3 regions of the Geodermatophilus sp. CPCC 205506 genome follow, and region 1 is predicted to be linked to each of the others. Evidence: riboswitches for the same ligand, from Rfam matches in the RefSeq annotation. Region 1 holds a riboswitch; each other region holds the start of a gene.

Evidence for each region. A riboswitch is a leader RNA that binds a small molecule or an ion and turns the genes downstream of it on or off. The one in region 1 is predicted to bind cyclic di-AMP.
Region 2: another riboswitch for cyclic di-AMP. It lies ahead of MY520_RS08540 (C40 family peptidase); the one in region 1 lies ahead of MY520_RS18840 (C40 family peptidase).
Region 3: another riboswitch for cyclic di-AMP. It lies ahead of MY520_RS15795 (C40 family peptidase); the one in region 1 lies ahead of MY520_RS18840 (C40 family peptidase).

What each region holds. Positions count from the first base shown of each region.
Region 1 is NZ_JALPKP010000034.1:55,753-66,027, reverse strand. It holds gene MY520_RS18870 (hypothetical protein) at 1-59, shown strand, start outside; gene MY520_RS18865 (serine hydrolase domain-containing protein) at 72-1,397, opposite strand; gene MY520_RS18860 (DUF3817 domain-containing protein) at 1,425-1,751, opposite strand; gene MY520_RS18855 (hypothetical protein) at 1,751-2,344, opposite strand; gene MY520_RS18850 (hypothetical protein) at 2,351-2,917, shown strand; gene MY520_RS18845 (DUF2568 domain-containing protein) at 2,895-3,272, opposite strand; gene MY520_RS18840 (C40 family peptidase) at 3,403-4,458, opposite strand; cyclic di-AMP (ydaO/yuaA leader) riboswitch at 4,474-4,617, opposite strand; gene MY520_RS18835 (phytoene desaturase family protein) at 4,969-6,525, shown strand; partial or broken gene MY520_RS18830 (YhjD/YihY/BrkB family envelope integrity protein) at 6,528-7,280, shown strand; gene MY520_RS18825 (transglycosylase domain-containing protein) at 7,352-9,772, opposite strand; gene MY520_RS18820 (hypothetical protein) at 9,896-10,081, opposite strand; gene MY520_RS18815 (HelD family protein) at 10,153-10,275, opposite strand, start outside.
Region 2 is NZ_JALPKP010000011.1:67,142-77,416, reverse strand. It holds gene MY520_RS08575 (SpoIIE family protein phosphatase) at 1-2,115, opposite strand, end outside; gene MY520_RS08570 (STAS domain-containing protein) at 2,127-2,477, opposite strand; gene MY520_RS08565 (ATP-binding protein) at 2,554-2,982, shown strand; gene MY520_RS08560 (serine/threonine protein kinase) at 2,989-4,467, shown strand; gene MY520_RS08555 (RtcB family protein) at 4,520-5,677, shown strand; gene MY520_RS08550 (NmrA/HSCARG family protein) at 5,801-6,640, opposite strand; gene MY520_RS08545 (hypothetical protein) at 6,741-6,914, opposite strand; cyclic di-AMP (ydaO/yuaA leader) riboswitch at 7,241-7,392, shown strand; gene MY520_RS08540 (C40 family peptidase) at 7,406-7,924, shown strand; gene MY520_RS08535 (serine hydrolase) at 7,974-8,915, opposite strand; gene MY520_RS08530 (hypothetical protein) at 9,152-10,045, shown strand; gene MY520_RS08525 (DUF4407 domain-containing protein) at 10,053-10,275, shown strand, end outside.
Region 3 is NZ_JALPKP010000026.1:27,456-37,730, forward strand. It holds gene qcrA (cytochrome bc1 complex Rieske iron-sulfur subunit) at 1-215, opposite strand, end outside; gene qcrC (cytochrome bc1 complex diheme cytochrome c subunit) at 280-1,167, opposite strand; gene ctaE (aa3-type cytochrome oxidase subunit III) at 1,175-1,786, opposite strand; gene MY520_RS15770 (hypothetical protein) at 1,947-2,366, shown strand; gene trpD (anthranilate phosphoribosyltransferase) at 2,363-3,421, shown strand; gene MY520_RS15780 (Lrp/AsnC family transcriptional regulator) at 3,453-3,740, opposite strand; gene MY520_RS15785 (DEDD exonuclease domain-containing protein) at 3,737-5,611, opposite strand; gene MY520_RS15790 (hypothetical protein) at 5,822-6,121, shown strand; cyclic di-AMP (ydaO/yuaA leader) riboswitch at 6,314-6,511, shown strand; gene MY520_RS15795 (C40 family peptidase) at 6,528-7,610, shown strand; gene MY520_RS15800 (M48 family metalloprotease) at 7,759-9,027, shown strand; gene MY520_RS15805 (glycosyltransferase family 4 protein) at 9,024-10,145, shown strand; gene MY520_RS15810 (AMP-dependent synthetase/ligase) at 10,161-10,275, opposite strand, start outside.

The DNA of each region.
Region 1 (10,275 bases):
TGCCGCACGTCGCCTACGGCGCGGTGGTGACGACGACCTTGGACGCCTTCGACCGCTGAGGTGACCGCCGCTCAGTGCCGCCAGCCGCGCTCGTCCACCCCGCCGGGCACCGGGGCCTCCGGGTCGTAGGGCGTGCGGGTGAACACGAAGGTGCCGAGGTCGAGGTGGTCGTCGGCGATCCGCAGGGGCTCGCCGGCGTAGTACCCGTCCAGCCCGACCCAGGTGCCGTCGTCGTCACGGGTGAAGCGGCTGGCCCGCCCGGCCCGGCCGGGCATCGGGCCCAGGTGCAGCAGCCCCCCGGGCAGCGCGCGCAGCACGTGCGGCGCCGGGCCCCAGAACCAGACCCCGAGGCTCTCCAGCGGAACGGGAGGCGGTGACGGCGTCCACGGGTCGACGACCCGCGGCTCGGCGGCGCGCAGGTCGGCCAGCAGCCCGAACGCCACCGGCTCGGGGCCGCTCGTCGCATTGGCCAGCGAGACCGCCCCGGCACCCTCCTCGCGGTCGACGAACACGCCCGCGAGGAAGCCCGGCATAGAGCCGCCGTGGCCGACCAGCGTCCGCCCGTCGACCCGCATCACCTGCAGGCCCAGCCCGTAGGACGACCAGCCCGGCGCGGAGGCGTCCACCCCGGCAGGCACCGTCATCTCCTCGAGCGTCCCGGGATCGAGCACGTCACCGGTGTCGCCGAGCAGGAACACCGCGAAGCGGGCGAGGTCCGCCAGCGTGGCCCAGAGCTGCCCGGCGGCCGCCATCACGCCGGCGTCGTGCTCGGGCTCGGGGAGGACGACGTCGGCCCACGGGTGCACCGCGTGGCCGTCGGCGGCGGGGGCGACCGGCCGCAGCGTCGTCCGGCTCATGCCCAGCGGCGCCAGCACCTCGGCGCGGACGACCTCCTCCCAGGACCGGCCCCGGGCGCGCGCGACGAGCTCGCCGAGCAGACCGAAGCCGAGGTTGGAGTAGTGGAACCGGCGCGCGGCACCGAGGACGACGTGCTCCTCGCGCAGCTCCAGCTCCGCCAGCGAACCACCCGGCGTGCGCTCCCACCACCCGCCGGGGCTCTCCGCGGCCGCGCCGGCGACGTGCGCGAGCAGCTGCCCGACGGTGCGGCTGCCCAGCGGCGTGCCGGGCACGTGCCGGTCCAGCGGGTCGTCGAGGTGCAGCCGGCCCTCGTCGCGCAGCCGCAGCACCGCGACCGCGGTGACCGTCTTGCTGATCGAGCCGAGCCGGTACTGGACGTCGGTGTGCGGTTCGGGCACCGCCCCGCGCCCGGCCGACCACGCCAGCCCGCCGTCCCGGACCACGCCCGCGACGAGGCTGGGCGCCCGCCCGTCCCGCTGCACGCGGGCCACCCGGGCGAGCAGCTGGCGGGCGGTGGACGGCAGGACGGGCTCGGGCATGACCCGGAACGGTAGCGAGCCGCCGCGTCAGGAGGTCGGCACGGGCTCCGGCAGCGGCAGCCGCCCGGTGCGGGTGGCCCAGCGGTCGAACCAGAGCGTGGCCAGCGGCGGTACCGAGGCGGCGAGCGCGAGCAGTGCGGTGCGGGCGTTCCAGCGGAGCACCCGCGCGGCAAGCAGCGCCACGAGCACGTAGGCGACGAAGATCCCGCCGTGGATCGGGCCGAAGATCTGCACGCCGCGCTCGGAGGTCGCGAGGACCCACTTCACGAACATGCCGAACAGCAGGCCCACCCAGGAGCAGGCCTCGGCGAGGGCGACGGCGCGGAAGGCGAGGGCGACGGCGTGCGGTCTCATCACCCCCCATCCTCCCTGACGCGCCCGTCGCGGTACGCCGCGCCCCGCGGGGACAGCTCGTAGCCGACGGCGAGGCTGCGGGTCAGCCCGAGCTCTTTCAGCCGGCGGACGTCGCGCTTGAACGGCAGCGTCTCCCGGCCCAGCACGGCCGCCAGGTCGGGAGCGCGCACCCCGGGCCGCTCGGCGATCAGGTCGAGCACGGTGCGCGTCCACGGCCCGTCGGCGCGGGCGGCGTCCCACCGGTCCAGCCGGGCGTCGAGGGCGGCCCGCTCCTCCGGCGAGAAGGTCGCCCGCTCGCGCAGCGCCACGCGGGGGTCGGCGCCGGCGGCCCGCACCCGCATGCGGTAGACGTGCGTGCCGGGACGACGGTCGAGGAGGCGGAGCAGCCGGTCCCGCGAGGGGACGCCGGCGGCCGCGGCGTCGTCATCGGTGATGTCGGCGAGGTCCACCTCGGTGACGTCGACGATCTCGACCACCCCGGCCGGCGTGCGCTGGGTGCTGCCCGGGTGCATGCGCGGCCGGTCCCACCGGCGGAAGGCGAGCGTGACCGACCCGTCCATGATCGCGGCGGCGGTGGCCGGTGGGATCAGCACGGACGGATGCTGGCAGGGTCGACCGGCGTGCGGGGTCTGGCGCGGCGGGAGTTCTGCCTCGTCCTGCTCCGCCGGATGGCCGACGTCCGCCCCGATCTGGTCGCCGCGGCGCTGCCCCGGCTGGGCGCCACCCGGGGAGAGGCCCATGCCGCGCACACCCGCTGGCAGGCGCTGCAGCACTCGCCCCGGGCGCCGCGCGGGCTGGCGCTGCGGACCGCCGTCCTCGGGCCGCCCGACGAGGTGGAGGACCGCCGCTTCGGGGACCTCGACGTCCAGGTGCGGCGCTGGCCCCTGCCGCTGTGGCCGCACCTGTACTGGGAGGTGCTGTCCGGCCCCGGCGGGTCCGTGCTGAACGAGCACCTGGTGCCGGCGCCCGGCTCCCCCGTGCCGCCGGCACGGGCCGGCCGGCTGCTGGTCTGGGAGCACGTCCTCGACGACGTCGTCGGCCTGCCCGGCGCGGTGAGCGTCGACCCCGGCGTGGGAACCCGCTGGGAGGTGCACCTGCCCGGCGGAGTGCGGGCGCAGTTCGTGTGGGGGCTGCTCCAGCAGGTCAGCGGGCCGCCGCCGCGCTGACCGCGCTGACCGGGGCCTGCGACGTCAGCGGGCCGGACAGCAGCGAACTCAGCACCGCCGCGACCACGAGGAGGACCGCCAGGCGCGGCGAACCCGTCGCGAGCAGCGCGGCCGCCGCCGCGCCGAAGACCACCACCTTGGTGAGGACGGCGAGCACCGCGACCTGCACGACCGCCTGCGGTGCCGCGAACAGGCCCCACAGCAAGGCCGCGACCAGCGGCGCGCCGAGGGCGAACAGCCACCGGGTGGCCGTCGAGTCGCCCGCGGTCGCCCCCCAGTGGCCGAGGGCCGCCAGGGCCGCGAGTTCGGCGGCGAACGCGACGCCGGCCCACATCCACTGCCATCCCTGCGCCATGGTCGGCTCCTCTGCGATCATCGATCTGCTTCGAGAGCAGTGTTCACACCGCAGGACGCGACGTCAAGACCCGGACACAGCGGAGCCCCGGACGCACGCGGCGTCCGGGGCTCCGGGAGCGGACGGGGTCCTAGCCGGCGATGCGGTTGAAGCGCGGGGTCGCCCCCATGTCGTCGACGCTGGCGACCTTCACGACGTCGCCGGAGGTCGGCGCGTGGACCATCTGGCCGTTGCCCAGGTAGATGCCGATGTGGCTGACCGGGCTGTAGAAGGCGACCAGGTCACCAGGGCGGGCCTCGGCCCGCGAGACCGTCCGGCCCATCTGCGACTGCAGGCGGCTGGAGTGCGGCAGGCCGATCCCGGCTGCCTTGTAGGCGTAGAGCACCAGACCGGAGCAGTCGAAGGAGCCCGGCCCCTCGGCGGCCCACACGTAGGGCTTGCCGCGCTGGGCCATGGCGGCGTCGATCGCCTTCTGGGCGGCGGCGCTGTCGGCCACCACCGGACCGGCGGCGGCCGGCTCCTCGCGCTCCGTGCGGCTGGCCCGCTCCTGGCCGGCTCCGTGGGCGGTGGCCGCGGCCGCCAGGGCGGCGCGTCGCTCGTCGGCGCTGAGCCGCGCGTAATCGGCCTGGTAGGCGGTGATCTGCTCCTGCAACTCGGCCTGCTGGGCGGCGACGGCGTCGTACTGCTGCTGGGCCTCGTCCGCCGCCCGGTCCGCCTCGGCCTGCGCCTGCGCGGCGACCTCACCGGCGGAGGCGGCCTGCTCGATCAGCCCGTTCTGGTGGCCGGCGACGGCGTCGAGCAGGTTCACCCGGTTGACGAACTCGTCAGCCGAGCCGCTGGTCATCAGGGCCCGCAGCGAGCCCATGCTCTCGCCGGTGAACGCGCTGCGGGCGATGCCCCGCACCTGCTCCTGCGCGGCGGCCACGACCGCCTGCGCCTCGGCGACCTGCGCCGCGGCGGCCTGGGCGGCGGCCTGCTGGGCCTCGAGCTCCGAACGCGCCTCGTTGAACTGCTCGGTGACGACCTCCAGCTCGTGGCCGCGGGCGGCGACGAGGGCGGCGGCCTCCTGCGAGGAGCCCGGCGCGGCACCGGCCACGGCCGGGAGGAGCGAGACGCCGATGGCGCCGACGAGGACGACGGCGGCCCGTCGCCAGGCAGCGCGACGGGACGCGCGAGGGGTCGCCATGGTGCGGCGGCTCTCCGTTCTTCCGCAGGCCGCCTACCGGGTTAGCTGACGGGTTCGGACGGGAAGTCGCCCGGCGCGGCCGGCCGGAGGCCGGGCGCGCTTCACCCCAGTGCTGCGGTGGGTCCCCGGCCCGCACCCCCGGGGAGGAGGGAGAGGCTCGGCGGCGTCCGGGGAGTGTCACCCAGGGTGGTGACGGAGCGCCCCGCCGGACATACACACCGTAATGGCCGGAACTCCGCGGTGACAATTACCTGGATGTGATTTCGTGGACTCTCGCCTCGACTCCGCAGGCGGGTGGAGCACCTGGGACCGGTGGTGCGGGTGGGGTTTGGGCGGCCGCCCACGGGAGCACGGGGACCGCATGGATCTGCAGCGACCCCTCGTGGTGCCGGCCTCGTCGGGGCGCTCGCAGGGTGCGGCAGCACCGAGACCGGCGGCCACACCGACGCCGTGCGCCACGAGCAGGACGCGACCAGGGAGGACGGCTGACCGGCCGGTTACGGTCCGCCGGTGAGCGCGCGGAGCAAGTACGACGCCGTGGTCGTCGGAGCGGGGCACAACGGCCTGGTGGCCGCGGCCTACCTGGCGCAGGGCGGCTGGTCCGTCCTGGTCCTGGAGCGGCTCGAGCGGGTGGGTGGCGCCGCGGTCAGCCAGCAGGTCTTCCCGGGCGTCGACGTCCGGCTGTCGGCCTACTCCTACCTGGTCAGCCTGCTGCCCGACCGGATCGTCGCCGACCTCGGCCTGCAGCTCACGCTGGCCGACCGCGCGGTGGCCTCGTACACCGCCGTCGCCGGGGGGCGCGGCCTGCTGGTCGAGCGCGCCGAGGGACCGGCCACCACCGCGTCCTTCCGCGAGCTGACCGGCTCGGACGCCGAGCTGGCGGGCTGGCGCCGGTTGTACGGCCGGCTGGCCATCCTCGCCGAGGACCTCGCGCCCACGCTCACCGAGCCGCTGCTCTCCCCCGCCGAGCTGACCGGCCGGCTGCGCGACCCGCGGCTGTTCACCGACCTCGTCGAGCGGCCGCTGGCCGACGTGGTCGCCGACGACCTGCACCACGACGTCGTCCGCGGGGTCGCGCTCACCGACGGGCTGATCGGCACCTTCGCCGACGTCCACGCCGCCGACGGCCTGGCCGGGCGCTGCTTCCTGTACCACCTGATCGGCAACGGCACCGGGCTGTGGCGGGTGCCGGTGGGCGGGATGGGCGCGGTCACCGGGGCCATGGCCACCGCCGCCCGCGGCGCCGGCGCGGAGCTGGTCACGCGGGCGACGGTCACGGCGATCGAGCCGCGCGCCGACAGGGTGACCGTGCACTGGACCGACGGCGACGGCGCGGAGCGGGCGGCCGACGCCCGGTTCGTCGTCTCCGGCGCGGCACCCGAGGTGCTCGACCGGCTGACCGGCGCGGCGCCGCGGACGACGCCGGACGGCGCCCAGCTCAAGGTGAACATGGTGCTGGCCCGGCTGCCCCGGCTGCGCTCGGGCGTCGACCCCGCCGTCGCCTTCGCCGGCACCTGCCACGTCGACGAGGCGGCCGGCCGGCTCGACGCCGCCTACGCCCAGGCCGCCGCGGGGGAGCTGCCCGACGTCATCCCGTTCGAGGTCTACTGCCACTCGCTGTCCGACCCGTCGATCCTCGGGCCGGCCGAGCGCGCCGCCGGGTACCAGACGCTCACGCTCTTCGGCCTGCACACGCCGGCCGGGCTGTTCCGCGCCGACCCGGTGGGCACCCGCCGCGAGGCGGTGCGTCGGGTGGTGGCGCAGCTCGACGCGCACCTGGAGGAGCCGCTGCTGGACTGCCTGGCCCGCGACGCCTCCGGTGAGCCGTGCCTGCAGGCGGCCTCCCCGCTGGACGTCGAGGCGTCGCTGGCCATGCCGGGCGGCCACATCTTCCACGGCGACCTCGCCTGGCCGGTCGCGCCGACGCCGGCGGAGGCCGGCACGTGGGGCGTGGCGACGCCGCACCCGCGGATCGTGGCGGCCTCCTCAGGGGGCACCGTGCGCGGCGGGGCGGTCAGTGGCCTGGGCGGCTACGCCGCCGCCCGGCACCTGCTGGACCGGCGCTGAGGATGGGGTCGGCCGCGCGGCTGCGGACCGAGGCGTCGTCCCTGGTCCGCGGGGCGGGGCGGCGGCTGCGCGGCCGCGACCTCGCGCTGATCGCGGCCGGGCTCACCTTCTACGCCGGCGTCGCCGTGGTGCCGCTGCTGCTGGTGGCCTTCTCGCTGACCGCGCTGCTCACCTCGCCCGGCACCGTCCGTGACCTGGCCGGCCGGCTCGCCGACCTGCTGCCGCCCCAGCTGGGAGCACCGGAGGCGCTCCGGGCCCTGGCCGACGCGGGCGTCGCCATGGGCCCGCTCGACTTCGCGCTCGCGCTGCTCCCGCTCTCGCTCTACGGCGAGGGGCTGCGGCGGGCGCTGCTGCGGTTCACCCCGCGCCGGGACACCGACACGCTCACCGGCTGGCGCGGCCGGCTGCTCGGCCTGCCCCTGGTGCTGGCCACGCCGCTGCTGCTGTACCCGCTGCTGCTGGCCGCCTCCGCCATGGCCGACCTCACCGAGCGCGGCAGCGTGCTCGGGAGCTTCGCGGTCGGCTACTACTCGGTGCTGTTCGCGCTCACCGTGCCGCTGCTGTGGGGCTTCGGCGTGGTCGCCAGCGGGCGGCCGCGCTGGTCGGCCCTGGTGCCCGGGGCGCTGTTCACCGCGGCCTGCCTGTCGGGCTTCCTGCAGGGCTTCGTACTGTTCCTGTCCCTGCCGCTGGCGCTGGGCGCGCCGTTCGGCGGGCTGACCGTGGTCGGTGCGGTGGTGGCGATCAGCCTCTGGCTGTTCCTGTTGCACCTGGTGCTGATCGGCGGCTGGCTGCTCACCCAGTCCCTCGACGAGCGGATCCGCTCCGGTCAGCCGTCCCCGTCGTCCCCGTCGCCGTCCCCGTCTCCGTCGCCGTCGGCCGGTTCGGCAGGGGCGACCGGCGGGCCGCCACCGTCCGCGGGCGGTCCGGCGTCCTCGGGCGGAGCCTCCTCCGGTGGCGCCGGCTCGTCCGCCGGTGGCGGCTCCTCGGGCGTCGGCTCCGGCTCTGGTTCGGGCTCGCGCCGTGGCGCGACGTAGTCGGAGCCGTTGCTGACAAGGATCGAGACGACCTGCCCCTGCACCGCCCGGCCGCCGCGCGGCGGGCTGGTGCCCAGCAGGGTCCCGGCGGGACGGTCGCTGTCGATCCGGACGGTGGAGTGCTGGAAGCCCGCGTCGGACAGCGCCGACTCGCAGGCCCGGACCGAGGAGCAGCCGGGGACCGGCCGGGTGTTGCCGTTCTGCACGACCTCGTCGGCCGGCGGGAACTCCCCGCTGCCGCGGGCCTCGAGGATCGGGGCCATCGCGTCGCGCCAGATGGTGGCGCCCTTGCCGCCGCCGAACCCGCCGACGTCCTCGTTGCGCTTCGGGTTGAGCACCATGACGCTGGCGGTGATCTCGGGGGTGTAGCCGACGAAGGCGACCGAGAAGTTGTCCTGCGACGTCCCGGTCTTGCCGGCGATCTGGTGGCCGGGGACGTAGGCGCGGGTGCCGGTCGCCCCCGGGTTCCCGGGCTCGACGTCCTTGCGCAGCATCTGGTTGAGCGTGGTGGCCACCCCGGGGGGGATCGCCTCCGGGGTGCAGCGGTCGCCGACCGCCAGCGGCTCGCCGTCGGTCCCGACCGCCGGGTCCCCGTGCTGGTCGAGGACAGCGGTCACCGGGACGACGTCGCACTGCGTGCCGCTGGCCGCCAGCGTCGAGTACGCGCTGGCCAGGCCGAGCGGGCTGGTCGGCTCGGGACCGAAGGTGAACGACCCCCGGTTCTCGTCGATGACCCGCTGCGGCAGCTCGGGGTCGTTGAACTGGAACAGGCCCATCCGCTCGGCCATCCGCACCGGCTCCTCGACGCTGCCGAGAGCGTCCTCGAGGGCGAGGAAGTAGGTGTTGGACGACTGGTAGAGCGCGGTGGTCAGGTCCAGCGTCGGGCGGTAGGTGCCGGCGTTCTCCACGTCGTAGCGCCCGGCGCCGTCCCGGTAGACCCGGGAGACGTAGGAGTCGGACGTGGTGAGCGTGTAGAAGCTCGAGTAGCCGCGGGCCAGCGCGGCCGCCGCGACGAACACCTTGTAGGTGGAGCCCGAGCCCTGGCTGGGCGCGACGTTGAGGTTGAAGGACTCCTGCGCCGGGTCGTTCTTGTCGTAGCCGAAGACGCGGTTGACGCTCAGCGCCAGCAGGTGGCCGGTGCCCGGCTCCACCGCGCTGAACATGCCGGCCAGCGAGTCGCCCATCGGCAGGGTGTTGAGGACGGCGGCGTCCCCGGCGCGCTGCAGGTCGACGTCCAGGGTGGTCTGGATGACGTAGCCGTTGTTCTCCAGGGCCTCCTGGGTCAGCCCCAGCTCCTGGATCAGGTAGCGCTGCACGAAGTCGCAGACGAAGGCGCCGACGCTGGCCTGGACGCAGCCGCGGCGCGGCGCCGGGCTCGGGGCCAGGCCCAGCGGCGCGGCCTGGGCCTCCGTGGCCTGCGCGACGGTGACGTACCCCTGCTCGGCCATCCGGGAGAGGACCTCGTTGCGCCGCTGGGTCGCCGCCTCCGGGTTGGTGAAGGGGTCGTCGGCGGTGGGGCTCTGCGCCAGCCCGGCCAGCAGGGCGGCCTGGGGCAGGGTGAGCGCGGCCGCGTCGATGCCGAAGAACGCGCGGGCGGCAGGCTGCACCCCGTAGGCGTTCTGCCCGAAGTACACGATGTTCAGGTAGCGGGTGAGGATCTCGTCCTTGGAGTAGGTGTCCTCCAGCGCGAGCGCGACCCGCGCCTCGCGGAGCTTGCGGCCCACCGTCTGCTCGGTGGCGGCGCGGCGCTCCTCGGGGGTGTTCGCCGTCTGCAGCAGGGTCTGCTTGACCAGCTGCTGGGTCAGCGTCGACCCGCCCTCCTGCACGCCGCCGGCGGCCAGGTTGGTGAGCAGCGCCCGCATCGTCCCCTGGACGTCGAGGCCGTGGTGCTCGAAGAAGCGGGCGTCCTCGATGGCGACCATCGCCTGCTTCATGACGTCGGAGATCTGGTCGTGCTGGACCGGCGCACGGTTCTCGTCGTAGAAGTAGGTGATCGGCTCACCGTTGGCCGCCAGCAGCACCGTGTTGGCCGGCGGCGTGTCGATGGTGAGCTCCGTGGGGAGGTCACCGAGGAGGCTGGTCGACTGCTGGGCGGCCGCCAGGGGACCACCGACCCACGGGAAGAGGAGTCCTGCGACGAGTGCCCCGGCCGCGACGATGGTCGCGAGCAGCTTCAGCAACGTCGTGACCCGTGCGTCCGAGCGCAGGTCCATGGGCCCCCTTCCGTGGAGGCCCCCACTGGAACAGAGAAGCGCGTTGTCCACAACCACCCGCGCCGGATGCGCGGGAGGCTGATGTCGAAGCGTGAGGGGCCGCGGACGGCGGGTGGGGGAAGGCTACCGGCGCGTCACCCCCGGCCTCCCCAGCTGCTGGACCCGCGGCACCGCGAGGGCCAGCAGGACCGCGACGGCGAGCAGGACGGCCTTCTCGGCCGGCCCGGTGCCCACCGCGAAGACCAGCGAGACGGCCGTGACCAGCAGAACGGCGACGACGACGAGCAGTGCGGCGCGCACGACGGCCATGCCGGCATGGTGCTCTCCCCCGCCGCGGCCGACCAGGGCCGCAGGCCCCGTCCTCTGGACGCGGTCACCTCTCATTCCGCGAGCAGCGGGGGCAGGTCGCCCCGGTGCACCACGACCAGGGTGCTCACCGCCCGGGTGAGGACGACGTACAGCCGGTGCAGCCCGCGCGGCTCGGCGGCGGCGATCGCGGCCGG
Region 2 (10,275 bases), on a different contig from region 1:
GGCTCCGGCCGAGCCGGCCGCGGCGCGCAGGGCGTCGAGCCGGTCGGTCAGCGGGACGTCGCGGCGCTCGACCAGCCCGTCGCTGTAGAACAGCAGCCGGTCGGCGCCGGTCAGCCGGACCCGCGCCTCGGCGTACTCGGCGTGCTCCTGCAGGCCGAGCGCCGGGCCGCGGCCGTCGCGCAGCAGCCGCACGCCGTCCGCGGTGTCGAGCAGCACCGGCGGGTGCCCGGCGCTGGCCACCGCGACCTCGCCGGTGGCCGGGTCGAGCTCGGCGACGACCGCGGTCGCCAGCTCGCCCGGCAGCAGCGCGGCGATCAGCTCGCCGAGGCTGCCCAGCGCGGCGGCGGGCCCGCGGTCGCGGAGCAGGTGCGCACGCAGGGCGTGCCGCAGCTGGGCGGTGATCGACGCGGCGGCGAGGCCGTGGCCGGCGACGTCTCCGAGCACGATCGAGATCCGGCCGCTGGGCAGCGGCACGAGGTCGTACCAGTCGCCGCCGACGACGTCGGCCGCACTGGGCCGGTAACGCGCGGCGAGCGCGACGCCGGGCACGGGCGGCAGCTCCTCGAGCAGCAGGGTGCGCTGCAGCACGGCGGCCAGCCGGTCGTCCTCCCGCGCCCGGTGCAGGGCCGACTCGGTGAGGTGCGCCGCCAGCGCCGACGCCGCGGCGACCTCGTGGTCCCGCCACGGCTGCGCCGTCCCGCGCACCGTCTCCACCCAGGCGGCGAACGAGCGGCGCGGGCTGAGCCGGGGGCCGGAGGCGCCCTCGACCAGCTTCGGCTCGTGCGGGTTGCCGCCCCAGGTGACCTGGCGGAGGGTCTCCGGGCGGAACCAGGCGAGGAAGTCGCCCGGCGCGCCACCCACCTCGACAGCCAGCAGCCCGCTGGCGGTGTCCGCGACGTCGGCGGCGGACAGGACCACCCTGCCCAGCGCGTCGGTGGCCGGCTGCCCGGTGGCCAGCAGCGCGGGGACCAGCTCGAGCACCCGCTCGGCCGGCGGCGTGCTGCCCAGCAGGTGCAGCCGGCCGTCGAGGCGGACCGCGGCGCCCCCGGCGGGCAGCAGGTCGAGCAGGGTCACCGGGCCCTCGGTGAGCGCCGCGGCCGGCCGCCGCGGGCTGCGGCCGAGGGCGGCGACCAGCGCGGCCTGCCGCTGGGCCACGCCGACGACGTCCCCCCGCTCGGCGGTCTCGACCGTGGTGTGCAGCAGCAGCGAGGCGGTGCGGCCGAGGAACTCCGCGGCCACCCGGTCGGCGTAGGACGGGCGGCGCGGGCCGCTGGTGTGGTGGCAGGCGATGAGGCCCCACAGCCGGCCGCCGTCGATCAGCGAGACCGACATGGAGGAGACGACGCCCATGGCGGCCAGGTACTCCAGGTGCACCGGCGAGACGCTGCGCAGCACCGCGCCGGAGAGGTCCAGCGGGCGGCCGGTGGCCGGGTGCGTGGCCGGCTGCAGGGGGACGGCGCGGTAGGTCGCGTCGGGGATGAGCCGCAGCCAGTTGGTGGCGTAGAGGGCGCGGGCCTGGGCGGGGATGTCGCTGGCCGGGTAGCGCAGGCCGAGGAACGGCTCGAGGTCGGCGCGGCGGTCCTCGGCGATGACCTCGCCGTTCCACTCGGCGTCGAAGCGGTAGACCATCACGCGGTCGAAGCCGGTGAGCTCGCGGACGTCGCGGGCGAGCACCGCCGTGAGCTCGTCGAGCGAGGTGGTGGCCGAGAGCCGCTGCAGCACCGCGGGCAGCCGGCGGTGCCAGGCGGCCCCGGCCTGCTCGGCGCCGGCGACCGGCTCCCACTCGGTGAGCAGCAGCCCGTCGGCGCGGGAGACGACGAGGTCGAGGTCCCGGCCGCCGACGCTGACCCGGAGCGGGTTGAGCTCGGCAAGGTCGCCGGCCAGGCCCGCGCGCAGCCGGTCGAGGTCGTCGGGGTCGAGCAGCGCCGCGAGCTCGCGCGCGTCGTCGCCGAGCACCTCGGCGGCGTTCGCCGAGGCGATGACGACGGCGAGGGCGGGCTCGGTGACGGCCAGCAGGGCGCCGTGCGGCTGGATCGCGCCGGGAACCGCGATCGGCTCGTCGGCGCAGGCCGCCGCGATGCTCCCGCGGCTGTCGTCGGGCGGCGTCGGCGTCATCCCGGGCGACCCTACGGGCCGACCTCGTCCCCGGGCTCCCGGACCGTCTCGGCGATCGGCACCAGCGAGTGGAGCTCGAGGAGGTCGACGACCAGCCACACCGGCCGGTTCTCGCGGGGGCAGACGACCTGCAGGGCGACGTCGGCAGCGGCCGCGCGGCGGGCGAGGAAGGCCAGGCAGCGGGCGCCGGAGGAGTCGAGGAACGTCGTCCCGGTGAGGTCGAGGACCATCTCGCGGGGCTGCTGGGACAGGAGGGACTCCATGGCCTCCATGAGCTGTGGGGCGGTGGCCAGGTCGAGCTCTCCGCGTACGCTCAGCGACGGTAGACCGGAGGCCGTGGTCCGCTCGATGTCGAACAGCACGGGTCGGTCTCCTCGTCGTGGTCCCACTGGCTCACCGCAGGGTAGATGCCGCCGGGCGGGAGAGGGGAACCCTGGCATGGACATCGCCTTCACCGTCCGCCTGCCGGTCGACACGGACAGCGTGCCGTTCGTCCGCAGGCTCTGCCGGCTGGCGCTCGAGCACCTGCACGTCCCGCAGCACGTGGTCGACGAGATCGTGCTGGCGCTGACCGAGGCGTGCGCGAACGTCGTCCAGCACGCCGGGGACTCCGCCGAGTACGAGGTGCAGGTGCGGCTCGACGACGCCGTCTGCCGGATCAGCGTCGTCGACGACGGCGCGGGCTTCGACCCCGGCGGGCGGCCGGCCGTCGACGGCTCGCCGCTGGAGACCGGCGGCGGGCTGACGCTCATGCAGGCACTGGTCGACCGGCTGGACTTCCACCACGAGTCCGACGGGCGGCACCGGGTGACGCTGGAGAAGCGGCTGGACGCGCACCCGCCGCTGCGCCTGGTCGACCCCGTCTGACGGCGCATGCACCCGGCCGGATCCGTTCTCGAGGAGCGCTACGAGCTCCAGTCCCCCATCGCCACCGGGGGCATGGGGCAGGTCTGGCGCGCCCGCGACCTCGTCCTGGGCCGGCAGGTCGCGGTCAAGGTGCTGCGCGCCGAGTTCACCGGGAACCAGGTCTTCCTGACCCGGTTCCGCACCGAGGCCCGGCTCTCCGCGGGGCTCGTGCACCCGAACATCGCCGTCCTGCACGACTACGGCGAGGTCGAGCCCGCCGGCGGTGACCGGGTGGTCTACCTGGTGATGGAGCTCGTGGACGGCGAGCCGCTCTCGACCCTGCTGCAGCGCGAGCACCGGTTGCCGCCGGAGCGGACCCTGGCCCTGCTGGGCCAGGTCGCGGCCGGGCTGGCCGCCGCGCACGCGGCCGGGGTGGTGCACCGGGACGTCAAGCCGGGCAACCTGCTCGTCGCATCGGACGGCACGGTCAAGATCACCGACTTCGGCATCGCCTGGTCGGCGGCCAACGCGCCGATCACCCGCACCGGCCACGTCATCGGGACCGCCCAGTACCTCGCGCCGGAGCAGGTGCGCGGGGACAAGGCCGTCCCGGCCAGCGACGTCTACTCCTGGGGCATGGTGGCCTACGAGTGCCTCGCCGGCCGGCGCGCGTTCGACGGCCCCAACCCGGTGGACATCGCACTGCGGCAGCTGCGGGAGGACCCCGACCCCCTGCCCCCGGACCTGCCGGACGGCGTGCGCCGGCTGGTCGAGCGGACCCTCACCAAGGACCCGGCCCAGCGGATCCCGGACGGCGCCGCCCTGCTCGCCGCGGTGGACGACGCCGCCGCCGGGCGGGAGCCCGACCGCGCCGACACCCTCGTGCTGCCGATCGCGCCCCCCGCCCCGGTGACGCAGGTGCTGTCCCCCGCCGCGGTCCCCGCCGCGGGGCCCGCCGTGGACGACGCCCACCCCGTCGACGACGAGCCGGAGGACCGGTCACGCCGCCGGATGCTCATCCCGCTGCTGGTGGCCCTCGTCGTCGTCGCGGCCGTGGCAGCGGGGCTGGTGGTCCTCGGGAACAGCGGGACCGACCCCGCACCGGCCGGTCAGCCGACGACGTCGACCACGCCGGCCCCGACGACGTCCGCGGCGCCGACGCCCCCGCCGGTCGTGCAGGTGCGGCTGGACCCCGCGGAGTACGTCGGCCGGCCGGTCGGCCAGGTGCAACCCCAGCTGGCCGGCCTGGACCTGGCGGTCGTGCTGCAGGCCGTCGAGACCGCCGACGTCCCCGCCGGGCAGGTGACGGCGCTCGCCCCGACCGGCGAGGTGCCGGTCGGCACGACGATCACCGTCACCCACGCCGTCGCGCCGCCCCCACCGCCGCCGCCGACCGCCGCGCCGACGACGGAGGCCCAGCCCACCGCCGAGCAGGGCGACGGGAACGGCAACGGCAACCGCCGCCGGGACCGCGACCGCGATCGCGACCGCAAGGGCGATGACTGAGGGCGTCCGCAGCCGACGGGACGGGGGTCCCGCGGCGGGGTAGGTCCTCCCGGTGGAGAAGATCAGCGACCGCCTGCTCAACTGGGCGTCGATCCTGGAGCCGACCACCCGGCTGCAGGCCGAGCGCACCGCCTCGATGCCGTTCATCCGCCCGCACATGGCGCTCATGCCCGACGCGCACCTGGGCAAGGGCGCGACGGTCGGCTCGGTGATCCCCACCGAGGGCGCGATCATCCCGGCGGCGGTGGGGGTCGACATCGGGTGCGGGATGGACGCCGTCCGCACCCAGTTCACGGCCGACGACCTCCACGGGCGCAACCTCGGCGCGCTGCACGGGCAGATCTCGCGGGCGGTCCCGCTCTCGGCCGGCCGGTACAACAAGAAGCTGCGCGACTCCGCGGCCGCCCGGGTGGCGGAGCTCCGGGAGCTGCCGGGCGTGGGCCAGGCCGACGGAGTCGCCGACACCTGGCCGATGCAGCTGGGGTCGCTCGGGTCGGGCAACCACTTCATCGAGGTGTCGCTGGACGAGGCCGACCGGGTGTGGCTGTTCCTGCACTCGGGCTCGCGCGGGGTGGGCAACCGGCTGGCGTCCAAGCACATCCGGATCGCGCAGCAGCGCTGCCGCGACGAGCACCTGCCCGACCGCGACCTGGCCTGGCTCGAGGAGGGGACGCCGGAGTTCGACGCCTACATCGAGGCGCTGGGTTGGGCGCAGCGGTTCGCCTTCCTCAACCGCGCGGAGATGATGGACCGCGTCGCCGAGCAGGTGTCCCGCTTCCTCGGCACCGAGGTCGCGCGGCAGGTGGAGATCTCCTGCCACCACAACTACACCGAGCGGGAGACGCACCTCGGGCACGACGTCTGGCTGTCCCGCAAGGGGGCCATCTCGGCGCGGCGGGGCCAGGACGGGCTGATCCCCGGGTCGATGGGGACGGCGTCCTACGTGGTGGTCGGCAGGGGCAACCCCGACGCGCTGATGTCCGCGCCGCACGGGGCCGGCCGCAACCACTCGCGCGGCGCCGCGCGGCGGCTGTTCACCCGCGCCGACCTCGATCGGCGGATGAAGGGCATCGCCTGGGGCCGGTCGGACGCCTTCCTCGACGAGCACCCGGACGCGTACAAGCCGATCGACCGTGTCATGGCCGACGCGGCCGACCTGGTCGAGGTCCGGCACACGCTGCGCCAGGTGGTCAACGTCAAGGGCGACTGACGCCCCGGGGCACATGTGTCTCCCGGGAAGCTCGTGCTCTGCCCACCACCGTGGGCAGAGCACGAGCTCCCGCAGGACACGTGCCCGGCCGCCGCCTATCCGGCGGCGCGGCGGCCGGCGCGCTCACTCCCGAGGCGACCAGCCGGTCGCCAGCCAGCCCGGGAGGTCCAGCAGGCCGGGCGCCAGCGCGCGGGTGGCCTCGATGTCGCCGCGGTAGGCGGGCGGGTGGGCGAGCCAGGTGAACATGGCGCGCGCGTCGTCGTCCAGGCCGTCGAGCGGCACCGCCTCGTAGCGGCCGGGCCGGCCGGCCCGCTCGCCGAAGGCGGCGGCGATCTGCTCGCCGGTCCGCTCGTCACCGGCGATCTCGATGCTGCCGCCGGGCACCCGGCCGGGGTCGAGGAGGACGTCGGCGGAGACCGTGCCGATGTCGGCGACGGCGATCATCTGCAGCGGCACGCCCGCCGGCAGCGGCATCCGGACGACGACCTCGCCGTCCTGCACCGCCGCCATCCAGCCCAGGTTCTCCATGAAGAAGACCGGCCGGACGACGGTCGCCGGCAGCCCCGACGCGGCCAGGTGCTCCTCGACGCGGCGCTTGCTCTCGAAGTGCGGGATGCCGGTCGAGCGCTCGGCGCCGCCGACGGAGTTGAGCACGACGTGCTCCACGCCGGCGTCCGCGGCCGCGTCGACGAGCGCGATCCCCTGGCGCTCCTCCGCCTCGGGCCCGCCGGCGCCGAACGGGGTGGTCATGGCGAACACCCGCTGCGCGCCGGAGAACGCCGTCCGCAGGCTGTCGGGGTCGGCCAGCTCGGCGCGGACGAGCTCGGCGCCCCGGTCGGCGAGGTCCCGGGCCTTGGCGGGGTCGCGGACGAGGGCGCGCACGCGGGCACCGGCGTCCAGCAGGGCGCGGGCGACGGCGCCGCCCTGCTGTCCGGTGGCACCGACGACGGCGATGACGGTCATGGGACTCCTCGGACTCGGTCTGGGCCGGCACGCGGGCGCGTGCCCCGTACGCGGCAGCGGCCCCCACCCGGGCTCGGGTGGGGGCCGCTGCGCCAGCAGATCAGTAGCGCCCGGTGCCGCGGCCCATGCCCTTGCCGCCGCCGCCCTTCTGCTGCTTCTGCTGGAAGTCCTGGATGAGCTTCTTGAGCTTGGCCTGGTTCTGCGGTTTGCGGGCCTCCTGGATGACCTTCGCCGCGATCCCCGACGCCACGAGCTTCCGGATCATGCCGGCCATGTGGGTTCCTCCTCGGTTCGGTTGACCTGCTTCGTGCCCGCCCAACGGCCGGGCCAACCACCCGGGTTCCGGCGGCAGGGCGTCGTCCGCCGATGACAGTCGGTGGTGCCACCCCGCAGGGGACGAGAACGTACGGATACCGCCGACCAGCGGTGACGGAGCCGGGCGGCTCCTCACACTGCGTCGTCCCCGCTGGTGAGGACGGCGAGCCGCGGCGTCCCCGGCCGCCGGATCCGACACCGACCCCGAATGGCGACGCCCGGCGGGGGTTCTTAGCGTTCTGCGCGGTCCAGCGGGCTCCCTCGTCGCCCACCCGTGGCGGCACCCGCCGGACACCGCCGAACCGGGCGTCGGTCGTCTACCGAGGCCCGGACCGGGGACCCACCGCAGCACTGGGGTGAAGCGCGATCCGTCGCGCCGGGCGACTCCCCCGTCCGAACCCGTCAGCTAACCCGGTAGGCGGTCGTGGAGAACAGGAGAACACGTCGTCCATGACGACTGCACGCACGACCTCTGCACGTCGCACGTTCCGTGGGATCGCCGTCGCCGTCATCGCCGGTGCCGGTATCGCGCTCTCCCCCCTGCCGGCAACGGCTGACACCGGTGGGGACGGTGGTGGGGGCGCTGCCGTCGCCGCTGCTCCGGCCGCCGCTTCGAGCGGCGCCGCCCAGGCCGCGGTCGACACCGCGCTCGCCCAGGTGGGCGACCGCTACGTGTACGGCGCGACCGGCCCGAACTCCTTCGACTGCTCGGGGCTGACGAGCTTCGCCTACAAGGCGGCGGGGATCTCCATCCCGCGCACCTCGCGGGCGCAGGCGGGCTTCGGCGCCCCGGTGGCGAAGTCGGACCTCCGGCCCGGTGACCTGGTGTTCTTCTACAGCCCGGTCTCGCACGTGGGCATGTACATCGGCAACGGCCAGATGGTGCACGCCTCGACCGCCAGCAAGCCGGTCGCCGTGGTGAACCTCGACTCGATGCCGAGCTACTCGGGCGCCCGCCGGGTCGCCTGACGCCTCGCGGTGCCCCGGCCGTCTGCTGACGGCCGGGGCACCGCGGCGGTCAGCCGATCCCGCTGAGGACGGCGGCAGCCGCGGCGTCGAGCGAGTCGCGCGCGCGTGCCCACGACGTCGAGCTCGGGAAGTCGCCGAGGAGGACGACCACCCGCCCGTCGGCGAGCTCGCCCGCCGAGTGCAGCTGCCGGCGCCCGTCGACGCAGCACATCCAGCCCTGCTTGGCCGCCACCGGCCCCGTGGCGCCGGTGCCGCTCGAGAGCAGGCCGAACCGCTGGTCGAAGCCGTCGGCGGCCGTCGCCGAGGTCGACCGCAGCCAGCCCAGGAGCCGGTCGGCGTCCCCGGGGTCGAGCAGCTGCCCGCGCGCCGCGAGGACGGCGGCGAGATCCGTGGCGCTCGTCGTCGCCTGGCCCCACTGACCCGGGATCGACGGCGGCGCGGTGGCGGTGAGCCCCAGTACCGCGGCGACGTCGGTGACCAGCCCGGGCCCGTCGTACCGGTCCCACAGCCGGCTCATCGCGGCGTCGTCCGACCCCACGATCGCCCGCTCGGCCAGGGCGACGTCCTCGTCGGGCAGGGTCAGGGCACCGCTCTCGTCGAGCGCCAGCAGCCGGGTGACCACGAGCAGTTTCACCAGCGACGCGGTGGAGACCGGCCGGCCGGCGTCCGCGCTGGCGAGCAGCCGGTCCCCGTCGGCGTCCAGGACGACGACCGAGACGGTTCCGCCGGCGCCCGCCGCTGCGGCCTCGACGCCGGCCAGCACCGGCGCCGCGTCGATCGTCCGGAGTTCGGCCTTCGCGGAGGGCCCGGTCGCCTCCGGGACGTCGGTCGCGGCGGCCGTCTTGCCGTCGGTGGCGACGTGGCTGTCCGCCGCCGCGGTCACCATCGGGGTCGTGCAGCTGGCGAGGCCGCCGAGGACCACCCCGGACGCGCACAGCGCAGCGAGACCCCGGCGGAGCCGGTGGTCCAGGAGGGGACGGCGTCCGGCCACGGGGACAGGGTGGGGGCGCTACCTGCCGGTGAGCAGGGAGTCCGCTGCTCGCCTCCTCCGGATGAGGGAGCCGCCCGCGGAGTCCACGGCTTCGCCGTCTGGCCCCTACGGGTGAGCGCCTCCTGCGGCGGCACGTTGATCTTGGTAACAAGTGTCAGGACTTCGAGCCGATCGCGTTCCGGAGCCTGTGGTTTCGAGAACAAGAGCGGGGCCTCGGCCCACGCGTCGGGGGGAACATGTTCCACGAGCCGCTGCGGCGGGATCCGCTGGTCGTCGGCTGGGCCGTGGTGATGCTCCTCGGTGCATTCGTCGCGCTGAGCAACAACACCGAGTGGAGCGGCGACCTCGACCCCGATCGGGTCGCGGGCTTCCTCAAGGACCTTGCCGATGCCTTCCTGTGGTCGTTCATGCTGCTGCTGCTGCTCGCCTGGCTCCGGGCACGCCTGTGGCGCGTGCCCAGCAGCTCACCCCGACGCAGCGGTGGAGCAGCCCGCCGGGCGACGCAGGACGCTCCGCCACTCCCCTGGACCGATCGCTGGTTGCGGGACTGGCGCGAGGCCGAGGCCCGGCAGCGCACCGATCGACCATCCGGCCCGCCCCCGGCTCCTTCGCCCGTCGTCTGTCGGCACGGCGCGCCGCTCGACGTGGAGGGCCCGGCACAGCAGGCCCCCGTCCTGCAGGCGCTGTCGGTGAGCCACACCATCGTGCGCCCGGGTTCGCAGGTCAGCGTGACGTGGTGCTTCCAGAACTGCCGGGACGTCGTCGTCGACGGCCGCGGCGGTCACCCGTCGTGCGGTGAGGCGCTCGTGCAGATCGACACCAGCCGGCGGATCCAGCTCGTCGGGCGGAACCGGTACGGGACGACACCGGTCGCGACCGCGACGGTCGTGGCCATGACCGTGCCGCAGCTGGACCTGCCGACGGTGGCGGCGCCGCCACCGGTGTCCCTGCGGACCGACGTCGCCGCGACGGTCGGCGCGAGCACTCCCATCACCCAGCGGCTCGACGACTTCTGGGCGACGCAGGAACGCCTGCGGCCACGGGTGGACGCCCCGGCGCGGGTCGTCGGGGTGCCGGCGTCGGTGGTCGACGGCCTGCGGCGAGCGCGTCGCACGAGCGGGAAGGGCTGAGCAGGCCGTGCGCACGTGGATCGACCGGCACACGATCGCCGAGGTCTTCCTGACCGTCTCCGGTGCGAACCGCGACGTGCTGGAGCAGGCACCCCGAGACCGCACCAAGCACGTCGCGATGGGCATCGTGCTCGCCTCGGTCGCCCTCATCGCGGTGGGCTCGGCGTCATACGCCTTCTACCTGGCGCTGCACATGCCCGTGCTGATCGCCGTCCTCGGGGGCCTCGTCT
Region 3 (10,275 bases), on a different contig from region 1:
CGGACGGCCCGCCGCTCGACGGGCGACCCGGGCTCCGGGCCCGGGTCGACGTGCAGGATCTCGACGCTGTCGTAGCGCGCACCGAGGCGGTCGAGGTCCTCGCGGGGCATCGCCGCCAGCTGTGCGGGGGTGTAGTCGTCGTCCGGACCGCCGTGCAGCGGGCCGGCGACGTCGGCGCCGCCGGTGGAACCGGGGCGGCTGTCGCGCGCAGTCACGCTTCCTCCTCGCTGATCCAGGCGGTCAGCGGTCGCTGGGCCGAAGTGGTGGCGGGGGAGACGGTCACGCCTTGGTCCCCATCCAGAAGATCCCGAAGAGCAGGACGCCGATGCCGACGACCCAGATGACCAGACCCTCGGCGACCGGGCCCATGCGGCCCACGCCGGCACCGCCCGGGTCGGCCTGGTTGTCGATGGTCTGCACGTAGTTGATGATCGCCCGCTTCTCGTCGGGGGTCAGCTGGTTGTCCCCGAAGACCGGCATGTTCTCGGGGCCGGTGAGCATCGCGGTGTAGATCTCGAGGTCGGTGGAGTCCTCGAGGCTCGGCGCCGCCTTGCCCGAGGAGAGCGCGCCGCCCTGGCCGACGAAGTTGTGGCAGGAGGCGCAGTTCAGCCGGAACAGCTCCCCGCCCAGGGCCAGGTCGCCGTCGCGCAGGTCGCCGGAGGGGAGGGTGGGGCCGCCGCCGTTGGCCTGGACGTAGGCCATCAGCTGGTCGATCTCCTCGTCGGAGAACACGGCCGGCTTGTCGGGGGCATCGGCCTCCTGGCGGACCAGCGGCATGCGGCCGGTGTGCACCTGGAAGTAGACGGCCGCCTCACCCACGCCGATCAGCGAGGGGCCGCGGCCCGGCACGCCCTCGAGGTTGTCGCCGTGGCAGGTGATGCAGCTGCGCTCGTACAGCTCGCGGCCGGCGGCCTCGGCGGCGGACTCGCTCGTCGTGCCCTCGTCCGTGGCGTAGGCGGGGGAGAGGAACGAGTAGAGGCCACCGGTCAGCACGAGTGCGGCCATCAGGCCGGCGACGTTGACGACGCGACGACGGTGCTTGGACCGGCGACGGGCCCGGGCCGCGGCAGCGGGGCTGCCCTCGACCGCCCGGCGGGACCAGCGGCGAGGGCCGCGGGAGGACTCGTCGGCGGACTGGGCGTCGGACTGCGGGTTCGTGGTGGACACCGGTTCCCTAGCGGATCAGGTAGATCGTGGCGAACAGCCCGATCCACACGACGTCGACGAAGTGCCAGTAGTAGGAGACCACGATCGCGGCGGTCGCCTGTGCCGGCGTGAAACGGCCCATGGTGGACCGGATGAGCAGGTAGACGAACGCGATGAGCCCACCGATGACGTGGAGGCCGTGGAAGCCCGTCGTCAGGTAGAAGACCGACCCGTAGGTGGACGACGAGATCGACGTCCCCTCCTCCACCAGCTGGACGTACTCGTAGGCCTGGCCGAGCACGAAGGTCAGGCCCATCACGAAGGTGATCGTGAACCAGCGGCGCAGGCCGTACACGTTGCCCTGCTCCGCGGCGAAGACGCCGAGCTGACAGGTGACCGAGGAGGCCACCAGGATGATCGTGAACGTCAGCGCGTACGGCAGGTTCAACTCCGTCGGCTCCGGCGGCCACCCCTCGGTGGCGCGGGCGCGCGCGGTGAAGTACATGGCGAACAGTCCGGCGAAGAACATCAGCTCGCTGGAGAGCCAGATGATCGTGCCGACGCTGACCATGTTCGGTCGGGTCAGGGAGTGCACCCGGGAGGTGTCGAAGGTGCCGCTCGCGACGGGAGCCGTTGTCACGAGGTCATCATGGCATCGGCCCCGTCAAGGTCACGACCGCGGGTGGCTGGTGTGGCGGCACCGTGACCTGCCCGATACGTCCGTCGCCGGGCACTAGGCTCGCCCCGGTGTGCGGGCCCGGGTCCGGCGCACCGGGAACGACGCCCCGCGAGGAGGACACGTGAGCGACGCCGCACCGGCCACCGTCCTGGTCTACAGCTCCAGGCCGGAGGTGCGCGCCGCCGTCCGGACCGCCGTGGGGCGCCGGCCGGCGGCCGACGTCGGGCCGATCACCTGGATCGAGTGCGCGACCGGTGAGGACGTCGTGGACACCGTGGACGGCGGCGGCGTCGACCTCTGCATCCTCGATGGCGAGGCGCAGCCGACCGGCGGCCTGGCGCTGAGCCGGCAGCTGGAGGAGGAGGTGGCCGACCGGCCGGCGGTCTGCGTGCTGATCGCCCGGCAGCCCGACCGCTGGCTGGCGCACTGGTCCCGGGCCGACGCCACCCTGCCCTTCCCGATCGACCCGCTCACCGCCCCCGTCGTGATCGCCGACGTGCTGCGCGACCGGGTGGGGCGGCGGCCGGTCGTCCGTCCGTGAGCACACGCACGCCGACCGGCGGGCCCACCTGGCCGTCGCTGTTCACCCGGCTCCTGGCCCGCGAGGACCTCTCCGGCGAGGACACCGCCTGGGCGATGCGCGAGATCATGACCGGCGAGGCGACGCCCGCCCAGATCGCCGCCTTCGCCGTGGCCCTGCGCGCCAAGGGGGAGTCGCCGGAGGAGGTCGCCGGGCTGGCCGCCGCGATGCTGGACCGCGCGACGCCGGTGGAGCTCCCGCTCGCCTGCGTCGACATCGTCGGCACCGGCGGCGACGGGGCGCACACGGTCAACATCTCCTCGATGGCGTCGGTCGTGGCGGCGGCGACGGGGGTGCCCGTCGCCAAGCACGGGGGGCGCGCCGCGTCGTCGTCGTCCGGGGCCGCCGACGTGCTGGAGGCACTCGGCGTCGTCATCGACCTGCCGGCGGCCGGGGTCGCCCGCTGCGTGCAGGAGGCCGGGATCGGGTTCTTCTTCGCGCCGGTGTTCCACCCGGGCATGCGCTACGCCGGGCCGGCGCGCAAGGAGATGGGGATCGGCACGGTCTTCAACTTCCTCGGCCCGCTGTGCAACCCCGCCCGGCCGGTGGCCGCGGCCATCGGGTGCGCCGACCCGCGGATGGCGCCGGTGATGGCCGAGGTGCTGGCCCAGCGCGGCATGCGGGCCGTCGTCTTCCGGGGCGACGACGGCCTCGACGAGCTCACCACCTCGACGACGTCGACGGTGTGGATCGTGCGCGACGGCACGGTGGAGCCCGACCGGGTCGACCCGTCGGCCCTGGGGATCGAGGCGCCGCCGCCCGACGCGCTGCGCGGCGGTGACCCCGCCTTCAACGCCGACGTCTTCCGGCGCGTGGTGGAGGGTGAGCGCGGCCCGGTGCGCGACGCGGTGCTGCTCAACGCGGCGGCGGCGCTGGCCGCCTTCGACGAGCGGAACGTCCGGCTGCACGACGCGCTGGCCGCGGGGCTGGAGCGGGCTGCCGGGGCAGTCGACGACGGCCGCGCGGCGGCGCAGCTGACGCGCTGGGTGACGGTCAGCCGGTCGCTGCGCGGCTAGGTGTACCCGGCGCGGGCCTGGGACGGGGCTGTCAGTCGGCGGTGTCGAAGCCGATGGAGAACGCGGCCTCGAGGTCGTGCTGGGAGTAGGCGCGGAAGGCGATGTGGGTGTCGGTCTCCAGGACGCCGGGCACCTTGTTGATCCGCCCCGCGACGACGTCGGCGATGTGCTCGAACTCCCGGACCCGCACCACGGCGATGAGGTCGACGTCGCCGGCGACCGAGTAGACCTCGCTCACGCCCTCGAGGTCGGCGACGGCCTGGGCCACCTCGGGGATCGAGTCGGTGGCCGCGTCGATCATGACGATGGCGGTGATCACGCGGGCGATGCTAGCCGGGCGGCCGGTGCACCGGAGTGCCCGCGCGGGCCGGGGCTGATCCGCTCGGGCCGTGCTCGGGTGCCGAGCGAGCGTCCGTCGGCGAACGGGTCGCGGCCGGTGCGGCCGGCGTCCACGCGGTCGAGGAAGGCGCTGTACCCGCCGGTGCCGGGGGCCGGGCAGGCGAGCGTGCCGGACACCTGGACGAGGCGGGTGCCCGGCTTCTCCATCCAGCGCAGCACGAGCTCGGTCTCGTCCACGGACGCGGCCAGCTCGTCGTCGGGGCCCAGCGGCGTCTCCGCCGTCGCCAGCAGGCCCTCCAGCGTGGCGCGGACGGAACTGCCCTGCGGTGCGCAGCCGGCGGCCACCAGCCGGCCCCGGCGGACGACGGACAGCTGCCAGCCGCCGTCGAAGCCGGGCCGGGCCAGGACCAGCTCGGGCACCGCGGCCAGCGAGGCGAGCCGTTGCCGGCGGCGCACCGCCCGGACGAGCACCGCGACGCGGTCGCGCAGGACGGCGGCGTCCTCGTAGCGCTCCTCGGCGGCCAGCCGGTCGACGCGGGACAGCAGCGGGGCGATCAGGGCGTCCGGGTCGGAGGCGACCGCCGCGCGGAGCACGGCGGCGATCCCGGCGTACTCGTCGACCGACTGGGCACCCGTGCAGGGTGCCCCGCAGCGGCCCATGCCGGCCAGCGCACAGGCGGTGCCGAGCACCCGCAGGGAGATGCGGCCGGTGCACTGGCGCAGGGGCAGCGACTCGTGGATCGCGGCCACCGCCGCGTCGGCCGCGCGCCGGTCGGGGAACGGGCCGAGGAAGACCCCGGCGCCCGGGCGCACCCGCCGGACGACCGACAGCCGCGGGAACGGCTCGTCGGTCAGCCGGACCCAGAGCGCGCGCTCGGGGAAGCGGGAGCGGCGGTTGTAGCGGGGCTTCTGCTCGGCGATCAGCCGCAGCTCCCGGACGGCGGCCTCGAGGTCGTGCGCGCAGGAGATGGTGTCGACGCGCTGGGCGAGGGCGACCATCTCGGTGATCCGGCTGCGCTGCTCCCCGGCGGTGAAGTAGCTGCGGACGCGGCTGCGCAGATCGCTCGACGTCCCGACGTAGAGGGGCTCGTCGCGGGGGCCGCGGAACACGTAGACCCCTGGCCCCGAGGGCACGCCGTCGGCCAGGTGCCGCTTGCGCAGACGGTCGGGGTCGACCTGGCGGGTGAGGCCGGTCAGCTCCTCCAGGCTGGTGATGCCGAGCGGGCCCAGCCGCTCGAAGAGCCCGTGCAGCACGTCGACGGTGGCGCGGGCGTCGGCCAGGGCGCGGTGGCAGGGCTCGGTCGCGGTGCGGAAGAAGGGCGCCAGGGTGGCCAGCTTGCAGTTGGGCACCTCGTCGCGGGTGAGCAGCCGGCGGGCGAGGACCGCGGTGTCGACCGAGGCGAAGGCCGGCCACGGGACGGCGCTCTCCGCGCAGGCGGCCTTGAGGAACCCGAGGTCGAAGGGAGCGTTGTGGGCCACCAGGACCGCGCCGCGCGCGAACTCCAGGAACGCGGGCAGGACCGCCCCGATGCGCGGCGCCGCGGCCACCATCGTGGTGGTGATGCCGGTCAGCACGCTGATGTAGGGCGGGATCGCACAGCCGGGGTCGACCAGCGTCTGGAACTCGCCGAGGACGACGCCGCCGCGCACCTTGACCGCGCCGACCTCGGTGATCGCGCTGTCCTTGGGTGAGCCGCCGGTCGTCTCGAGGTCGACGACGACGAACGTGACCTCCGCCAGCGGGGTGCCGAGCTCGTCGATCGTGGCTTGCTCGTAGCGCGGCAGCCCGGCGGCGGCTCGCGCGGCTGTCCCTGCGGCGATCCCGGCCAGCCGGGCGGGGGAGGAGAGCACGGGGCGGACGGTAGGTCGGGGCAGTGACAGTCCCGGGGACGCTCGCCGGGCGGCGACCGATCGGCCGACGGCGGTGCGGGCGGCCGTGCGGGCGGCAGAACCGACGGTGGCCGGGAACTGTCGGTGCCCGTCCCTAGCGTGCTGCCCATACCGACCGGGGGCCATGGAGGGCCTCCACGACCAAGGCGTCGGTCAGCAGAGGAGTGGGTCATGTTCATCGACTGCGACACCTGCACCGCCCGGGGCGACGGCTGCGCCGACTGCGTCGTGACCGTGCTGCTGGGGGCGCCACCGGGCTGGCAGGGCACCGACCCGACGGTGGTCCCGATGACCGCCCGCCGCGGTCCGGCCGCCGAGGACGTCGTCGTCCCGGCGCCGGGTGTGGTGGTGGAGTTCGACGAGGTCGAGCGCCGGGCCGTCCGCGCGCTGGCCGACGGCGGCCTCGTGCCGCCGCTGCGCCACCAGACCTCCCCGCGCCGGGCGGGGGATCCGCGGCGGCGCACCGGGTGAGGCCGGCCGTGGCGGGCGCCGACGCGGCCGCGGACGAGGGAACGAGGCGCGAACCGGGGGTGTCGGCGTGGCGCGCGTCGAGCGTGTGGGAAGTCCCACAGTCCACGCGGGCCTCGTTTGTCACAACAACACCACGCCCCTACGGTGAGCCGGTCCGGCCGGGAGGTCGTCACCCGCAGTGAGGTGACCTCGGCCGGGTCACCGCCGAATTCCCCGAGGCGCCGCACGGTGCCCAGGGGGAACCGGGGACCCACCGCAGTACTGGGGTGAGTCCTCGCGTGCGCCGGTCCGCCGGGGCACACGCGTCGGTCCGCCGGCGCGCAGAGATAGGGCGCTTCTTCCCAGCCCGAACCCGTCAGCTAACTCGGTAGGCGGTTGCTGAGGAAGAAACGGAGAGCCGCCGCCCGTGGCGACCCCTCACGCTGCCCTGGGGCATGCCCCCGAACCGATCCACCCCCGTCTTGCGGTCGTTCCCCGCCGCCCCACCGCGGCCCGCCGCCTCGGTCGCGGGCTCGTCGTCGGAGCCACCGCGACGCTGGCCCTGACGCTCCTCCCCGCGAACGCGGTCGCCGATCCGGAGCAGGCCGGCAGCGCCGCGCAGGCCGCCGAGCTCGTCGCCCGCACCGGTCAGGAGCTCGAGGCCGTCAGCGAGCAGGTCAACGAGGCCCGCGAGACCCTGGCCCAGCAGCAGGCCGCCGTCGCCGACGCCGACCGGGCCGCCGCCGACGCACAGGCGCAGCTCGACGCCCTCGACGGCCAGATCCGCCAGGTCGCCCGCGCGGCGTTCACCGGCGAGAGCCTCTCGGAGTTCGACCTGCTGATGACCAGCGCGTCGGCCGAGGACTTCGTCTCCCAGCTGGCCACGCTCGACGTCATCGCCGGGCACGCCGGCGACGTGCTCACCGACGTCGCCACGCGGGCCGCGGCCGCCGAGCAGGCGCGGGCCGGCGCCGACGCGGCCCAGGCCGCGGCGCAGCAGGCGCTCGACGAGGTCACCGCGCGGCAGGCCGGGCTCGAGGCCGACATCGCCGACTACCGGGCGCAGTACGACGCCCTGTCGGCGCCCCAGCAGCAGCTGGTGCAGACGGCCCACTCGGGGCAGGCGGTCCCGGCCGCCGCGCCGGCGCCCGCCGCGAGCGGTGCCGCGCAGGCGGCCGTCGACACGGCGCTGGCCCAGGTCGGCGACCCGTACGTGTGGGGCGCCGGCGGCCCGAACTCCTTCGACTGCTCGGGGCTCACCCAGTACGCCTACGCCGCGGCCGGCGTCAGCCTGCCGCACTCGAGCCGCATGCAATCGACGATGGGCCGGTCGGTCTCGCGCGCCGAGCTGCAGCCGGGCGACCTGCTCTTCTACTACAGCCCGGTCAGCCACGTGTCGATGTACATCGGCAACGGGCAGATGGTGCACGCCTCGACCTCCGGCCAGCCGGTCAAGGTCGTGGGCATCGACTCGATGGGCAGCATCACCGCGATGCGCCGCATCCTCTGAGCCCGGCTGAGCGCGGGGAGGACGGGCGGCCCCGTCCCGGGTCCCGCCGTGAGCCTGCGAGGGGTGGGGAGGACGGGCGGCCCCGTCCCGGGTCCCGCCGCGAGCCTGCGAGGGGTGGGGAGGACGGGGTCCTCTTAGGATCGACCAGGTGAGCGCCCGCCGGGCCGCGTTGCTGGTCGCGGGTGCGCTCGGGGCGGCCCTCGTGCTCGTCATCGCCGTCCGGACGCCGTGGTCCCTGCTGCCCGACCCGCCCGGTGGGGCCACCCCGGTCCGCCCCGGCGCCGGGCTGCCGGCGGAGGTGGTCGAGCGGGCGGAGTCCTTCGCCGCGGCCCTCCGGCCGGCGTCCCTGGCCTCGCTGCTGCTCGGCCTCGCCGTCTCCGCCGTCCTGGCGCTGACCCCGCTCGGCGGCCGGCTGGTCCGGGCGGTGGCGCGCCCGCTCGGCGGCGGCTGGGCGTGGCAGGCGCTGCTGGGCACGGCCGCGATCGCGGTGGTGGGTCGGCTGGTCACCCTGCCGCTGTCGGCGTACGGCGAGGTGGTCCGGCACCGGTACGGCCTGTCCACCCGCTCCTGGCTGCTGTGGCTGCGCGACGTCGGCGTCTCCACCGCCATCGACGCGGCGCTCACTGCCGTCGTCCTGCTCGTCGTGGTGTGGCTGGCCCGCCGCGCTCCGCGGACCTGGTGGGCCTGGGCCGCCGGGGCCGCGGCCGCGCTCGTCGTCGCGGGCTCGTTCCTCTACCCGGTGCTCATCGAGCCGGCGTTCAACCGGTTCGAGTCGCTGCCCGCGGGGCAGCTGCGGACCGACCTGCTCGAGCTGGCCGAGGAGAACGGCACCCCGGTCGAGGACGTGCTGGTCGCCGACGCCTCCCGGCGCACCACCGCGCTCAACGCCTACGTCTCCGGTTTCGGGTCGACCCGCCGGGTCGTCCTGTTCGACACGACGCTCGAGCGGCTGCCCCCGGCGGAGATCGAGTCGATCGTCGCGCACGAGCTGGGCCACGTGGCCACCGACGACGTCCTCACCGGCACCCTCATCGGCTCGCTGGGTGCGGCCGCGGCGGTGGCCGCGCTGGGGTGGCTGCTGTCCTGGACGCCGCTGCTGCGCCGGGCCGGTGTGGACGCACCGGGCGACCCGCGGGTGGTGCCGCTGGTCCTGCTGCTGGTGTCGGTCGGCACGCTGGTCGCCACCCCGGTTCGGAACGTGGTGTCGCGGCACGTCGAGGCGCGCGCCGACCTGCACGCGCTCGATCTCACCGGCGACGCGCAGGCGTTCATCACCATGCAGCACCGGCTGGCGGCGGCCAACCTCGCCGACCCCGACCCGCCCGCGGCCTGGCAGTGGTTCTTCGGCTCCCACCCGACCGGGCCGCAGCGGGTCGCGATGGCGCTGGACTGGCAGCGCCTGGAGGACGCCGGGTGAGGACGCTGGTCGTCACCAACGACTTCCCGCCGCGCCAGGGCGGCATCCAGACCTTCGTCGCGGCACTGCTGGCCCGCCGCCCCCCGGAGTCCCTGGTCGTGCTCGCCTCCCGGTCGCCCGGCTGGGAGGCGTACGACGCCGCGCTGCCGTACCCCGTGGTGCGCCGGCCGACCGGCATGTTGTTGCCCACCCGCGCCACGGCCCGCGCGGCAGCCGACCTGGCCCGCCGCTCGGGCTGCGACACCGCCTTCTTCGGCGCGGCCGCACCGCTCGGCCTGCTCGCGCCGGCCCTGCGCGACGCCGGTGTGCGGCACCTGGTCGGGGCCACCCACGGCCACGAGACCGGCTGGGTGGCGCTGCCGGGGGCGCGGCAGCTCATGCGGCGGATCGCCCGGGGCCTCGACGTCCTCACCTACATCAGCGAGTACACCCACGGCCGCCTGGCGCCCGCGCTGGACGGCGCCACCCGCATGGCGCAGCTGTCACCCGGGGTGGACGTCGACCGGTTCACCCCGTTCGCCGACGGGGCGGCGGTGCGCGCGCGGTACGGGCTGGGTGCGGCTCCGGTCGTCGTCTGCGTCTCGCGCCTGGTCCCGCGGAAGGGACAGGACGTGCTGCTGGCCGGCTGGCCGCGGGTGCTGGCCCGCCATCCGGACGCGCGGCTGCTGCTCGTCGGCGGCGGCCCGCTGGAGGCCCGGCTGCGGCGGGCGGTCGCCGACCGGGGGCTGGCGCACTCCGTCGTCCTCACCGGAGGGGTGCCGTCGGAGCAGCTGCCCGAGCACTACGCCGCCGGCGACGTCTTCGCCATGCCGTGCCGCACCCGCCGGGGCGGCCTGGACGTCGAGGGGCTGGGCATGGTCTACCTCGAGGCGGCGGCCTGCGGGCTGCCGGTCGTGGCGGGCACCTCGGGCGGCGCGCCGGAGACGGTGCGGGAGGCCGTCACCGGGCACGTCGTGGCCGACCCGCGATCCCCGGCGGACGTCGCCGCGACGATCACCCGCCTGCTCGACGACCCCACCCGCGCCCGGGCCATGGGGGCCGCCGGCCGGGCGTGGGTGGAGCAGCGGTGGTCGTGGACGACGATCGCCGCGACCTTCACCGCCCTGCTGGACGGCTGACGGCGGAGCCCGGGCTCACCGGGCGTAGAGGGCCTCCACGTCGGCGTCGAACTCCTTCATGACCACCGCCCGCTTGAGCTTCAGGCTGGGCGTGAGCATGCCGTTGGCCTCGGTGAAGTCGGCGCCGAGC